Regions from separate parts of the Parabacteroides sp. CH2-D42-20 genome, predicted to be linked through region 2. Evidence: riboswitches for the same ligand, from Rfam matches in the RefSeq annotation. Region 2 holds a riboswitch; each other region holds the start of a gene.
What was found. Region 2 has a riboswitch for cobalamin ahead of D7V92_RS04735 (ABC transporter substrate-binding protein). Riboswitches for the same ligand answer to the same signal wherever they lie in the genome.

Region 1: another riboswitch for cobalamin. It lies ahead of D7V92_RS00440 (TonB-dependent receptor); the one in region 2 lies ahead of D7V92_RS04735 (ABC transporter substrate-binding protein).
Region 3: another riboswitch for cobalamin. It lies ahead of D7V92_RS00425 (TonB-dependent siderophore receptor); the one in region 2 lies ahead of D7V92_RS04735 (ABC transporter substrate-binding protein).

What each region holds. Positions count from the first base shown of each region.
Region 1 covers NZ_RAYG01000001.1:119,643-123,872, reverse strand. The annotation lists gene D7V92_RS00445 (anaerobic ribonucleoside triphosphate reductase) at 1-1,326, opposite strand, end outside; cobalamin riboswitch at 1,589-1,790, shown strand; gene D7V92_RS00440 (TonB-dependent receptor) at 1,839-4,022, shown strand; gene D7V92_RS00435 (sirohydrochlorin cobaltochelatase) at 4,056-4,230, shown strand, end outside.
Region 2 covers NZ_RAYG01000005.1:128,883-133,112, reverse strand. The annotation lists gene D7V92_RS04750 (formate--tetrahydrofolate ligase) at 1-84, opposite strand, end outside; gene D7V92_RS04745 (hypothetical protein) at 478-873, shown strand; gene D7V92_RS22415 (hypothetical protein) at 849-989, shown strand; gene D7V92_RS04740 (precorrin-2 C(20)-methyltransferase) at 1,038-1,742, opposite strand; cobalamin riboswitch at 1,809-2,008, shown strand; gene D7V92_RS04735 (ABC transporter substrate-binding protein) at 2,071-3,234, shown strand; gene D7V92_RS04730 (iron ABC transporter permease) at 3,244-4,230, shown strand, end outside.
Region 3 covers NZ_RAYG01000001.1:113,303-117,532, reverse strand. The annotation lists gene D7V92_RS00425 (TonB-dependent siderophore receptor) at 1-1,902, opposite strand, end outside; cobalamin riboswitch at 2,014-2,211, opposite strand; gene D7V92_RS00420 (DnaJ domain-containing protein) at 2,391-3,188, opposite strand; gene D7V92_RS00415 (HAD family phosphatase) at 3,444-4,061, opposite strand.

The sequences.
Region 1 (4,230 bases), on a different contig from region 2:
ATTGATCGTCGAGAAGGATATATTACCTCGTCCGATAGAAGTCTTTGGTCCGAAACGATTCTCGAATACACGGGTACGGCATCCCATGGTCGCTACCTCGTGGATATAGCGCTGAGGATCGTCCGCTTTCCAATCCTCGCTTTGGTTGAAGGTCGCGTCGAGATTCAAGAAGTTCGGGAAGAAACGACGGGCGGTGACCTTGCAGGCCAATTGGTAAAGATCGTAGTTACGGTCTTCCGGCAGATAGCTTACGCCTCGTTTCTTTTTCCATATCTGGATCGGGAAGATAGCGGTCTCGCCGTTACCTACGCCTCTGTAAGTGCTTTTTAATAACTCCCGGATGATGCAACGACCTTCCGCCGAGGTGTCGGTCCCATAATTGATGGAGCTGAATACCACTTGGTTGCCTCCACGGGAATGGATCGTGTTCATATTATGGATAAAAGCCTCCATCGATTGGTGTACACGGCTTACCGTGCGGTTGATGGCATGTTGTATAATGCGTCTATCACCGCTTAATCCATCCAAGGTCTGTGTCTGGTAATCGTCGATAGGCTTATTATATAAGTGGGAGAAATCCTGTCCGTATAAATCCTCTAAGGTCTTTACTTCCTCGATAAAGCTATTACGTACGTAAGGTGCTAGGTAGAAATCGAACGCCGGTATCGCCTGTCCGCCATGCATCTCGTTTTGGGCGGTCTCTAGAGAGATACAGCCAAGGATGCTTGCGGTTTCGATTCGTTTAGCCGGACGTGATTCGCCATGACCGGCGGAGAACCCGTATTTCAGGATGCGATCCAACGGGTGTTGTACGCAGGTCAAGCTTTTAGTCGGATAATAATCTTTATCATGAATATGGAGGTAGTTGTTAGATACGGCTTCCTTGACCTCTTCGCTCAATAAATAGTCATCTACAAACGGCTTGGTGGTCTCGCTGGAGAATTTCATCATCATGCCGGCGGGTGTATCGGCGTTCATATTCGCGTTCTCACGGGTGATGTCGTTGGATTTGATATTGATAATCTCCAAGAACATATCCCGTGTTTTCGCCTTGCGGGCTACGCTTCGCTGATTTCGGTAAGCGATATATTTCTGCGCTACGTCCTTCCGGCTACTGGCCATCAATTCCAGTTCCACGGCATCTTGAATCGCCTCTACGGTCATTTGAGGTTCTCCCTTGAATGAGATATGATCTGTGATCTGGCGAATCAGTTGCATATCTTCTCCCTTGTCTGTATGCAACATGGCTTTACGGATAGCGGTTACTATCTTCTCCTCGTTGAAGCCAACGATACGCCCGTCCCGTTTAACAACTGTCTGTATCATGATGTCGATTAATTTGTGATTGATTATGCGTGCAAAGGTATCTTATTACACTATATGATTTTCTTTTTGGAAAACTTTTTGCTGATTAAATTATGTTAAGGTGTTAATTTGTAGTGCGTTGTGAAAAGTTTTGGAAAACTTTGTGTCTTGTATGATTGCTTTTGTTTTCCTTTTTGGCGATGTGGTGTGTTGTAAGCTTCTCTTTGTAAAGCTTTTAAAGAACATAAGCTGGGATATATTTTTGTTTATATAAAATAATTCATACTTTTGCCCCCGTTTTGGTGATGACGTAAAACCATCCGGTTTCGTCATAAAGAGGGAATCCGGTGTGAATCCGGAGCAGTGCCCGCTACTGTAAGCTTTTGTAAAGTAGAAAACATTTCTCATACCACTGTCTGTAAAAGACGGGAAGGTCGTTTTCTACGAGGTAAGTCAGGAAACCTGCCAAGCGTTTTTATTGCTGTTTTTCTCGGGGTCAGGAAAGCGGAAATATACATAATAACAAATCGTTTATGAAAAGAAAGTGTTTGTGCGCGGCTTTAGCTGTAAGTTGTGCGATAAACGTATCATTTGCGCAGGTACGTTTACAGGGTAAGGTCGTGGATGAAAGTAATGAACCAATTCCGGGCGCGAATATCCGCGTGTCGGAATCCTTGAATGGTACAACCACGGATGCTAGCGGAAAATTTGAGCTGAACCTTCCCGATGGTAGACATCGTATTCGTGTGACTTACCTTGGCTATGAGCAAGGCGTGTATCAAACGGATCACTCGGAAAAAGATGTCGTTATTAAGCTGAAAGAAAAGTATGTGAATATCGATCAAGTGGTGGTAACCGGTACCGGTTCGCATCGCCGCATGAGTAATTCCCCTATTCCCGTGAAAGTGCTTACGGGAAAAGACTTGAAAGAGGCGAGCGTAACCAATTTCCAAGATGCGATGACCAAGCTGAATCCGAGTATCGTATTTATGGAAAACGGACAGGGGGCTACGATGAATATGAACGGATTGACAGAGAAATACGTGGTTATCTTGGAAAACGGTAAGCGTTTGGCCGGCGATGATACCTATTCCCGTATCGATATGTCTAACGTAAAACGGGTAGAGATCTTGAACGGGGCCGCTTCCGCTTTGTATGGTAGCGACGCGATCGCCGGCGTTATCAATATCATCACGGATGATTCCCGCAATAAGGTGAACGTGACGAGCAATAGCCGTTATGGTAGCAAGAACCAATTCTTGCAGTCGGTCAACGCGGACGTGAATGTAGGGAAGTTCGGTTCATATACTTCTTATCAATATCAACGGGCCGATGGTTGGCAATTAAATCCCTATACGGAGAGTAAAGGCGAGTTGGTTCCTACCAATAAGCAAGCTTCCGAGGGATTTCACCGGAACGTGATCAACCAACGTTTCACGTACGACGTTACGGATCGTTTGTCTTTTTATGTGCGTGGTACTTTCTTCGGACGTTCCAGCGATCGTCCGATGCCGATGGATAAAGTGAATACGACCAACTATGATATGAGAAAAGAGACGTTCACTTATGGGGCGGGCGCTCAATACATGATTAATAAGAACTCTTATTTGAACGCTGATTATCTGTCGGACAATCATAGTACGTATAAGGATTTCTTTGATGGAAAGAAAAGCGGAGAGAGTGATATGACGAAACGGATTCATTACCATAACTTGAATGTCAAGGGAATCTTTCGTCTGGGCAAGTATAATAAGCTTTCGGCTGGTGCGGAGTTCATTAAAGAGTTACTGAGTAGCGAGACGGATAACATAGCGGGTAAAAGTATGTACACGACCGCGCTTTATGCGCAAGACGAGATCAATATCAATGAGCATTTCCAAGCGTACGCGGGTTTGCGCTATATTTACCATGAGAATTTTAAGAGTTATGCGACTCCTAACGTGGCTTTGCTGTATAAGGTAGGCGGTTTTAATTTCCGCGGATCGTATGCGGCTGGTTTCCGTACACCTGAATTGAAAGAGTTGTATACGGAATCGGAGAAGAAAGCGTCTGGAGCGACTCGCCTTACGATCGGTAATCCGGATCTGGACCCGGAGAAGAGCGACAATTTCACGTTGAGCGCAGAATATACGATGCGGTATTTTTCTTTGTCCGTGTCCGCTTTTATGAATAACGTACGTAGCATGATTAACTATAAGATATTGGATACGGCGGAACGGGATGCTTATAACACCGCCCATGGTACGGATTATGATGAGATACAGATGCGTGCGAATATCGATAAAGCGAAGATCAAAGGTATTAACGTGACCTTCAATAGTTATCTGGGAGCGGGCTTTACCTTGAATGGTGGCTATAGTTTCATGGATGGAAAGAACGTATACGAGGATGAACCTTTGGATAAGACCGTTAAGCATAGTGGTACGGTAGCGGCTATGTGGTCTCATACTTGGAATAAGTATAAGCTGAACGTGAATTTTAACGGACGTATCCAAGGGGAACGTTATTCTACTTCTTATGGATACGCACCGAAATATTCCTTGTGGAATCTCAATACGAGCCATACGTTTAGAGCCGGCGATTTCTTGTTGGAACCGGGAGTAGGTATCGAGAACCTTTTTGATTATGTAGATGATCGTCCCTTTAATTACAATTACGCTACATTGACCCCGGGCCGTACCTATTACGTCAGCCTTCTGGTCCGTTTCAAGCAGTAAACTGTCACATGTCAACTATTAACTAATATAATAATGTATAGGGGATTTTTACGATCCATGTTTGTTTGTTCACTCCTGCTCGGGCTCGCCTGTTCATTATGGGCGAAACCCGGGCGGGAGTTTTACGCTTCCGATATCCGGGAGAGCATGGAAAAGGGAGATAAGTTAGCGATCTTGATGGTACATTTCGGGAGTGCTTACCCGGAAG
Region 2 (4,230 bases):
CTCACGAGGGATACCTAACGTTGTCGCAACTTCCTTAATTTTACGCAAGTCTGTTTCTCTTGCTATCTCAATGTCCGATTTCATGTGCTTTATGTAAGTTTATATAGTTTGAACAAAGTAAATCTAATTTATTATAATAACAAAATGATACGGAACAAGGTTTTCCCCCTTTATGGAATAATAAGATTGTGTTATTTTGATATTTTTGTGCGAAGATGGCGATGATCTTGCTTTTTGTGATAGCTGTTAGGCTTGAAATTGAACTTTTTGTAAAGTGAACTTTGCAAAAATCATACGTTTTGCTTGTCGCACTCTTAAAGAATTATAAAATAGTCTTTAAAATTATCCATCTATGATAATTTGATTAATTTTATGGTGTCACAACGATAAAAAGAAAGCTAAAATGGTTTGAGTGTGATAAATTGAAATAGATAAGAGATTAATAACATTAGCAATATAATATGTAAATTTAAGGTTATGTCAACAGTAAGATTTAGTCAGGTTACATTTGCTACTAAATCGTGGGTAGCAGAAGCATGGGAAAAGATGGTAGTGGAATTGTTTAGCGGCCGTGTCGTAGCGGAAGTCAAACAATTGGATGAAGTATGTGAATCAAAGTGGGAAGTAGAATTGAAGAAGCTTCAAAACGAGGTTCATTCTTTATGTCATCATGCGATCCATCAATTGCTCCCGATAGCCGGCTCTTATCAACAGGCATTACTGGATGACGTTGCCCAAGCCTATACGGTATACGCTCCGGAAGAAGCAGAGTCTATCTTCAACCGGGGAAACCAAGCGATCGAGGATATCAAGGACATGTATCGGGTATTCGCTACAACGCTTGTAAAATGCGTGAGGCGAACCGTAAAGTAAGCGAGTTGGAAGATATGCACGCAAAAGCGATCATGTATCATAATTCAGTGAAACCTTATATGGATACACTTCGTTTCCATATCGATCAGCTTAAGCATATATTGCATGTAGCGTAATAAGATGGGCTGTCCGGGTTTGGTTACTCTCCGGGCAGCCTTCTTCTTTTAGCGAGGTTGGATAATCAGTAGGGAGAAATAGGGGAAATCCTTGGAATGTATAGTGGTGATATCAGTAGTATAATATTCTTTTCCTGTTCCAACATTCTCGAAATAATGAAAAACCGCCTTATCCGCATACTGCCGGATACAAGTATGAATAGCCTCTTGGCAACCCGGTAATTTCATGATGACGATGATCATTCCATTTTCTATTTTTGCCGAAAGTTCATCGAACGACGCAGTCCCGGGGATTACGTTAATTTGCTCCTCTTGTTTTACGATATGTATCCCGGCCAAGGCACCTGCCGCTATAAATGCCGGAATTCCTGCGATTCGATCGACCGGGATTCCTGCTTCCTCGAATTTATCGTATACATATTGTATAGATGAATAAAAACCAGCGTCTCCCTCGGCGACGATCACGATTTGTTTTCCTTTCAAATATTCAGCTTGGGCATCCAGAAACAATTCGTTATAAGCGTTTAACGCATCTGTCCGTTCCTTACTCATTGGCAAAATAAACGGATGGATCAAGGATTCGTCTACCTCAATAGCTTTCAATATATCCGTCGCCCGAGATATGATTCCATGCTTGCCTTGTGTAGCAGGACAATAGATAATATCAGCCTTTTGTAATGTTTTAAGCCCTTTCAGCGTAATTAATTCCGGATCACCGGGACCTAATGAGACGAAGTGAATAGGATGATTCATGTGTATCTGTTTTTATTTGAAACGCAAAAGTCCTTAAAATTGCGGATGTATACAAATATTCTTACTACTTTTGTCGCTGTAATAGGCTCCGCTTATCTCTTTTTCCGGGAGGCGGATTAAAAGGGAACCGGGTGAGAATCCCGGACAGACCACGCTGCTGTGAACTTCTAAACATTCGGACAATACCTTGGCCACTGGTTTCGTAATCGGGAAGGCGTCCAGAATGGAAGTAAGTCAGAAGACCTGCCGGTTCATAAATAAATGTTGCTGTCCCGTGGAGCAGGACGAGAGTAACTGTCAATGATCAACTGTCAATTAAACAAGGATTATGAATAAGTTTATAGCGGGTGGATGCTTGCTTTTATCGGTATTGACTTTATCATGTACTTCAGGTATCCGTGAAAAAGGAGAAATAGGGAAGACGGCTTCCGTAGAGCAATCCGCATTCTCGCAAGAGCAGGTTAAGCCTTTATACGCCCAAGGATTCAAGCTTACCTATGCGGATCAATATGTCTTGGCTGATATTCAAGATCCTCAAAACGAGGAAAGCACCACGTTTCATTATGCGTTCGTAAAAAGAGGTTCGAAACCCACGGGGATTCCCGTTGATTATACGATGATAGAGCTTCCTATCCGAAGTGTTATCTGTATGACTTCCCTGCAATTATCGAATTTTATTAAATTGGGTGCCTTGGATAAGGTCGTTGGGATTACCAGTACACGGCATTTGTTCAATAAAGAGATGAACGAACGCCTGAAAGAAGGTAAAACCGCAAAGATCGGTATAGAGGGAAATTTCGATAACGAGGTTATCATGAGTATGAATCCTGATTTGATCCTTGTATCGCCATTCAAGCGGGGAGGCTATGAGACGCTGAAAGACGTGGGTATCCCCTTGATTCCCCATTTGGGTTATAAGGAGACTACGCCATTGGGACAAGCTGAATGGATCAAGTTCATAGGCTTGTTGTTAGGGGTAGAGAAAGAGGGCAATGAGCGTTTTGCCGCCATTGAGAAGAGGTATAATGAATTAAAGGAACTTACGGCGGATGGCAAGGTTAAAAAATGTCCGATCGTTTTTAGTGGCGAGTTACGGGGTGGAAACTGGTATGCCGTAGGAGGAAAGAGTTTCTTGGCACAGCTTTTCAAGGATGCCGGCGCTGATTATTTCTTGAAAGACGATGAGCGATCCGGTGGTGTTACATTAGACTTCGAGACGGTCTATAACCAAGCGGACGATGCTGATTTCTGGCGTATCGTGAATAGTTTCCCGGGAACGTTTAGCTATGAGGCATTGAAAGAGCAAGATCCTCGTTATGCGGATTTCCGTGCGTTCCGGGAGAAAGGGATTATCTATTGTAATATGAAGAACACGCCGTTTTATGAGAGTATGCCGACAGAACCGGAGATCGTCCTAGCGGATTTGCTTCATATCTTTCATCCGGATTTATTACCGGATCATGAGCCGGTCTATTATTCTCGACTTAAATAAGGAACGCTGATGAAACATTCAAATACCCTATGGATGCTGGCGATTGTCACGGCTATTTTTGTTCTAATCTTTTTGAATTTGGTGTTGGGGTCAGTCTCTATTCCTCTTCAATCGGTTTGGCATATTATCTGGAATTCAGGAAATGAGCCTATTACATGGCAGAATATTATCTGGAAATCCCGACTACCACAGGCATTGACAGCGTTGGTAGCGGGAGCAGGCTTATCCATCAGCGGCTTACAGATGCAAACCGTTTTCCGTAATCCATTGGCCGGACCTTCGGTCTTAGGTATCAGTTCGGGAGCGAGCATGGGTGTCGCTTTCGTGGTGTTGTTAAGCGGTAGTTTAGGGGGCGTTGCCTTGAGTAAACTTGGTTTTATGGGGGAGATCGCCTTATCGATAGCGGCCGTGATCGGTTCCTTATCCGTGATGGCGCTGATCGTGTATGTTTCCCAAAAGGTAAAAGGAAATGTCACGTTGTTGATTATCGGTGTGATGATCGGTTACGTGGCAAACGCCGTGATCGGTGTACTTAAATTCTTTAGCGTCGAGGAGGATATCCGTGCATACGTGATTTGGGGATTGGGTAGTTTCGCCCGTGTTTCCGGTAATCAGATGACGTTGTTCGTGATTCTTATGACAGTCTTGATCCCTCTCTCGTTCCTGCTTATCAAGACCATGAACTTGATGCTTCTTGGGGATAGCTACGCACGCAATTTGGGACTTAATATCAAGCGGGCCCGTTTGTTGGTTATCACCTCGGCCGGGGTCCTTACGGCGATTGTCACGGCTTATTGCGGACCTATTATCTTCTTGGGGCTAGCCGTTCCGCATTTATGCCGGGCCATATTTCAAACTTCCGACCATCGGATTTTAATGCCTGCGGTCTTATTCGCCGGTGCGGCGTTGGCGTTGATCTGTAATTTGATCGCCCGTATGCCGGGGTTCGAGGGAGCGTTACCTGTCAACTCGGTAACCGCTTTAGTAGGTGCTCCT
Region 3 (4,230 bases), on a different contig from region 2:
TACGTTATGACGGGTATTCAATCGCCATAGCTGATAACTTTTTCCATCACCGTCCGTGATATAAAAGCGGGTGGATTGGTATCGGCCGAACAAGGTGACATCCAATTTATACTTTTTCCACGCATGGTTCCATGCTAGTTTCCAATTGGCATTATGGAATGAGGTTCCGTTGATCGGGGTGTAGAGCATATAATTCGAGTCGGCCGGATCATCCGTATATTGCGCTTTGGCATCCGTATAGCTATAGCCTCCACCAATAGCCAAGGAAGATAGGATTTGATAGGTGAGCGATATATCTCCCCCGAAAGAGCGGGCTTTGGATAAGTTCTTGTGTTGCATGCTGGCCTCGATCTCATCCAATCGGTCTTCGGCGCTTGTCGGGATCTCGGTCAAGGCGATCATGTTCTTGATACGGTTGTAGAATCCTGTTACCGTGATCTGCAGGTTCGATGCGTGATATTCTACGCTCGCCGAATAATAATTGGACTTTTGCGGTTTTAAATCCTTATTACCATAATAATGTTTCCACGGGCCGCCGCCGATCTGCGTGATATAATCATCGTGCAACTCCTTTAAGGTAGGAGCCTTAAATCCATTTGAGTATGTGGCTCGGATATTGAAGTCGCCTAGTTTGTACATGGCGGAGACTTTAGGGGTAAACGTAGCCCCGAACTCTTGGTGCACGACGAAGCGCCCACCTACCGTCACATTCAACCGATCCGTCGGGTTCCATTCGTCTTGTACATAAGCGGAAGCCGTAAATACGGAGGCTTTCCCGTTCTCGATACGCCGGGGAGATTTCAAATGATCGTATTGATATTCGAGTCCGGCGCTTAGGATATTGTTTTCCCCGAGATGGAATACGCTTTTGGCTTGTCCTAGGAAACGTTGTTGAGAGGTTTCCAGAATATGTTCTCCGGGATAACGAGTGATACGTAAATCCGTCTCCGGATCGAAGAAGTTCGTAACATCTTTATGATGGTAATTATAGAAATAACTATAGTTACCATAAGTTAGGTCTACCGAAAGAAAATTCAGTCCTCCCAATGTGTATTTAGCTCCTCCGGCCACATCGAAGTTCCGGTAGAATTGATCATAGGTATAATACTTGAATGCGCCGTGCGGACGATAATTCCATTTCTGGTAAAAAGAGCCATCGGCCGAAAGGTTCAGCCGGTCGTTCACTTTGTAGGTTAAGTTCTCCCTTAACGTAAAGTTCGTGGATCGGTTTACGGTTCGTGTCACGGTTCCATCCATTACCTCGTGATGGTCCCATTCTTGGGTCGTATTTCGCCAGCCGTCCGTATGGGTCGTACTAAGTGAGGTGGTGGAATTCACTCTCTTATGCCCAAAGCCGATTTGTACGCTTTCCAATATATCTCCATATGATCCGACACGAGTCGTATTCGATAGGCTCACTTTATCCCGGTTCTTTTTCGTGATAATATTGATAACACCGGCGATAGCGTCCGAGCCATACAGGGAAGAGGCGGCACCTTTTACGATCTCGATACGTTCGATATTGGCGGGGTTGATAATACTCAAGTCGTTTTGTCCGCCGGTATCTCCGTTGATCCGTTTGCCATTGATAAGGATCAAGATGTAATCGTTGCCTAATCCGTTCATCTGGATGCCACTACCCATGTCGCTCGGATTGAAGGTGATGGAAGCGTTCAGTCCTTCCAGAATATCTTGCATACTGCGTCCTTGGTAACTGTCAAGGGCTTTGCCGGTGATTACCTCTGTTTGCACAGGGGCGTCTTTCAGATAGTGTTCGGTACCCGTACCGGTGACCACGACCTCGTTCAATAGCACGGAAAGTTCCTTCGGATCTTTCAATATGCTTTGGGCGCATACGGATTGTACGCATGCCACCAGAATAGCGAATGCTAAAAGCCTCATATAGTGTTTTATTTGTACACAAAATAAAACAACAAGCCTCTATCTGGTTATGTCTCAAAAAATAAATTGAATCGTTTTTTGTATGACACATACTTCTATCCTGGAAGCTTGATGTTATTGTAAGACTTTAGCAGGTATTCTGGCTCTCCTCTGGTTAGAAACCTTCCCATTCCGACTTAGGAACAGTGGCTTTTGAACTTCTAACCAACTTAATGAGGATTACAGCTGCAGGAACAGCTCCGGATTCACACCGGATTCCCTCTCACCAAACTATGTGATAGCTTGATTACTAAAATCGGAGGCAAAGATATGAATGTTTTCTAATATTTAGAAAATATATATGAAAAAGTTTTTCTATAAACAGCCGATTGCGTTTTTGTAAGGTATGATATGTCTGTCCACTTCTATTTAGGAGAAAGAATATTTACATCATAAAGAAGGTAAATGTAATTGGCTGACAATTCGTAAGTAATACTGTTTGTCGAATCTTACTTCAAGCCTCTCGATTGATAGATTCTTTCCTTGGCCTCATTTATTTTCTGGAACTTCTCGTTGGCGGCCTTGCGGATGTCTTCTCCCAAACTGGCTACTTTGTCCGGATGATGCTTGACGGCCATCCGGCGATAGGCGGCACGGACTTCCTCGTCCGTGGCGGTCGGTTCTATCTCTAGCACCTTGTAGGCATCGTCCAAGGAACTTCCTTTTAGGTTCAACATGGATTCAACTTCTCTATCAGACATTCCCATCGCCATCGCTACCTCTTTCAAGGCATTGATCTCGGCCGCGCACACATTCCCGTCACTCTTAGCGATCTCGGCGAGGAACGCGAGCAATTGCAGCCGCTCCTCATAACTTAGGTTGTATGCGATCTGGGTTCCGCATTCCCGGATGGTATTCTTGAATCCCATGTTGTTCTCTTGATCCATGCGTTTGGCTTGGTCGAAAAGCTTTAGCAATATCTCCTCACCTTGGCTTACGGCGATCTCGCCGAAGTTTCTCCGGAGGAACTGACGGACGTATTCCATCTCGCTATGCATGATCTTCCCGTCGGCACGGATGATATAGGATGCCATAACCAACATGGAGAAAAGGAAACTGTTACGTTCCCCGGCGTATGGGTCTCTTCGTGTATGTTCATCATCGTAATTGGTTCCCCCACCGAAAGACTGCCCCGTCATATTTGCCCCTTCCTCGAAGAAGGAGCCTAATATAATGCCGGCTAGAGCGCCTAGCGGTCCGAACGCCATAAATCCCAAGACGCCACCTATCCATTTCCCGATACCCATATTCCTGTTTATCTTATTTGTTGATTACCGATATGCAATATTCGTAAAAAAACGGGAGATATGCAAATGTAAAAGGCGGGTGTGTGAAGCATACCCGCCTTGCGGTTATTTGGAGAGTTGGATCTTGAATGTTTTCTCACTTATCCGGATGAGATACGTTCCGAAGGGCAATCCCTCGTAGCCCTGTAAGCCTATTTGCTTTTGGTAGCGTACAATCTTTCCATTGAGCGTGATCACCATCACTGGCTGTAGCTATTATTGTTCAATTTTGATCCCGAAAATTCGCTCTATTTCAAAAATATACTTTTTGGTTGTTGTAAACAATACGGCTTCCATTCCAATCGCCTTTGCACCCAACACATTCACCATTCTGTCATCCGCAAACAAACATTCCGACGGTTTAAGGCCATATTTGTCACAAAGGCGAAGATAAATTTCCTTTTCAGGCTTGATGAAGTGTTCCTCACATGATATTACCATACCGTCAAGTAACCGGAATATGTCGAATTTCTCCATGACCCGGTAGATTGTGTCGCTCCAGTTCGTCAACCCATATAGTTTGAATCCGGATTGCTTTAACTTTTTTAGAAGTACACGCATACCTTCAATCTCTCCTGTTATCTCTTCAAGATAATTATCTTTGAAAAATGTGAAGGCATCACTATATTCAGGATACCTTTTTATCGCTCCGTCAATCATTTTATCAAACGGGATTATTCCACGGTCGCACATGTTTATAAATTCCGGATCTGATAGAATCTTGTGAAAACCGATTAGCGACACTTCATCATCCCCGAAATATCGTTCAAGCATGGGTTGCAAATCGTGATTTACGAGGACCTTGCCAAAATCAAAAATGAGGTTTTTAATCATTATCTTCGATATTTTTAATTACACGGAAAGGATTGCCGCCTCCTATCCATACATTTTTAATATTCAGTTTTCATGCTTTCAATTCATGTCATTGCAGAGCCATATTCTTGTTTGAGCCAATTTTTACAGATTGAAGGTACAAAGTTATTAAAAACCGAGAAGAAGACGA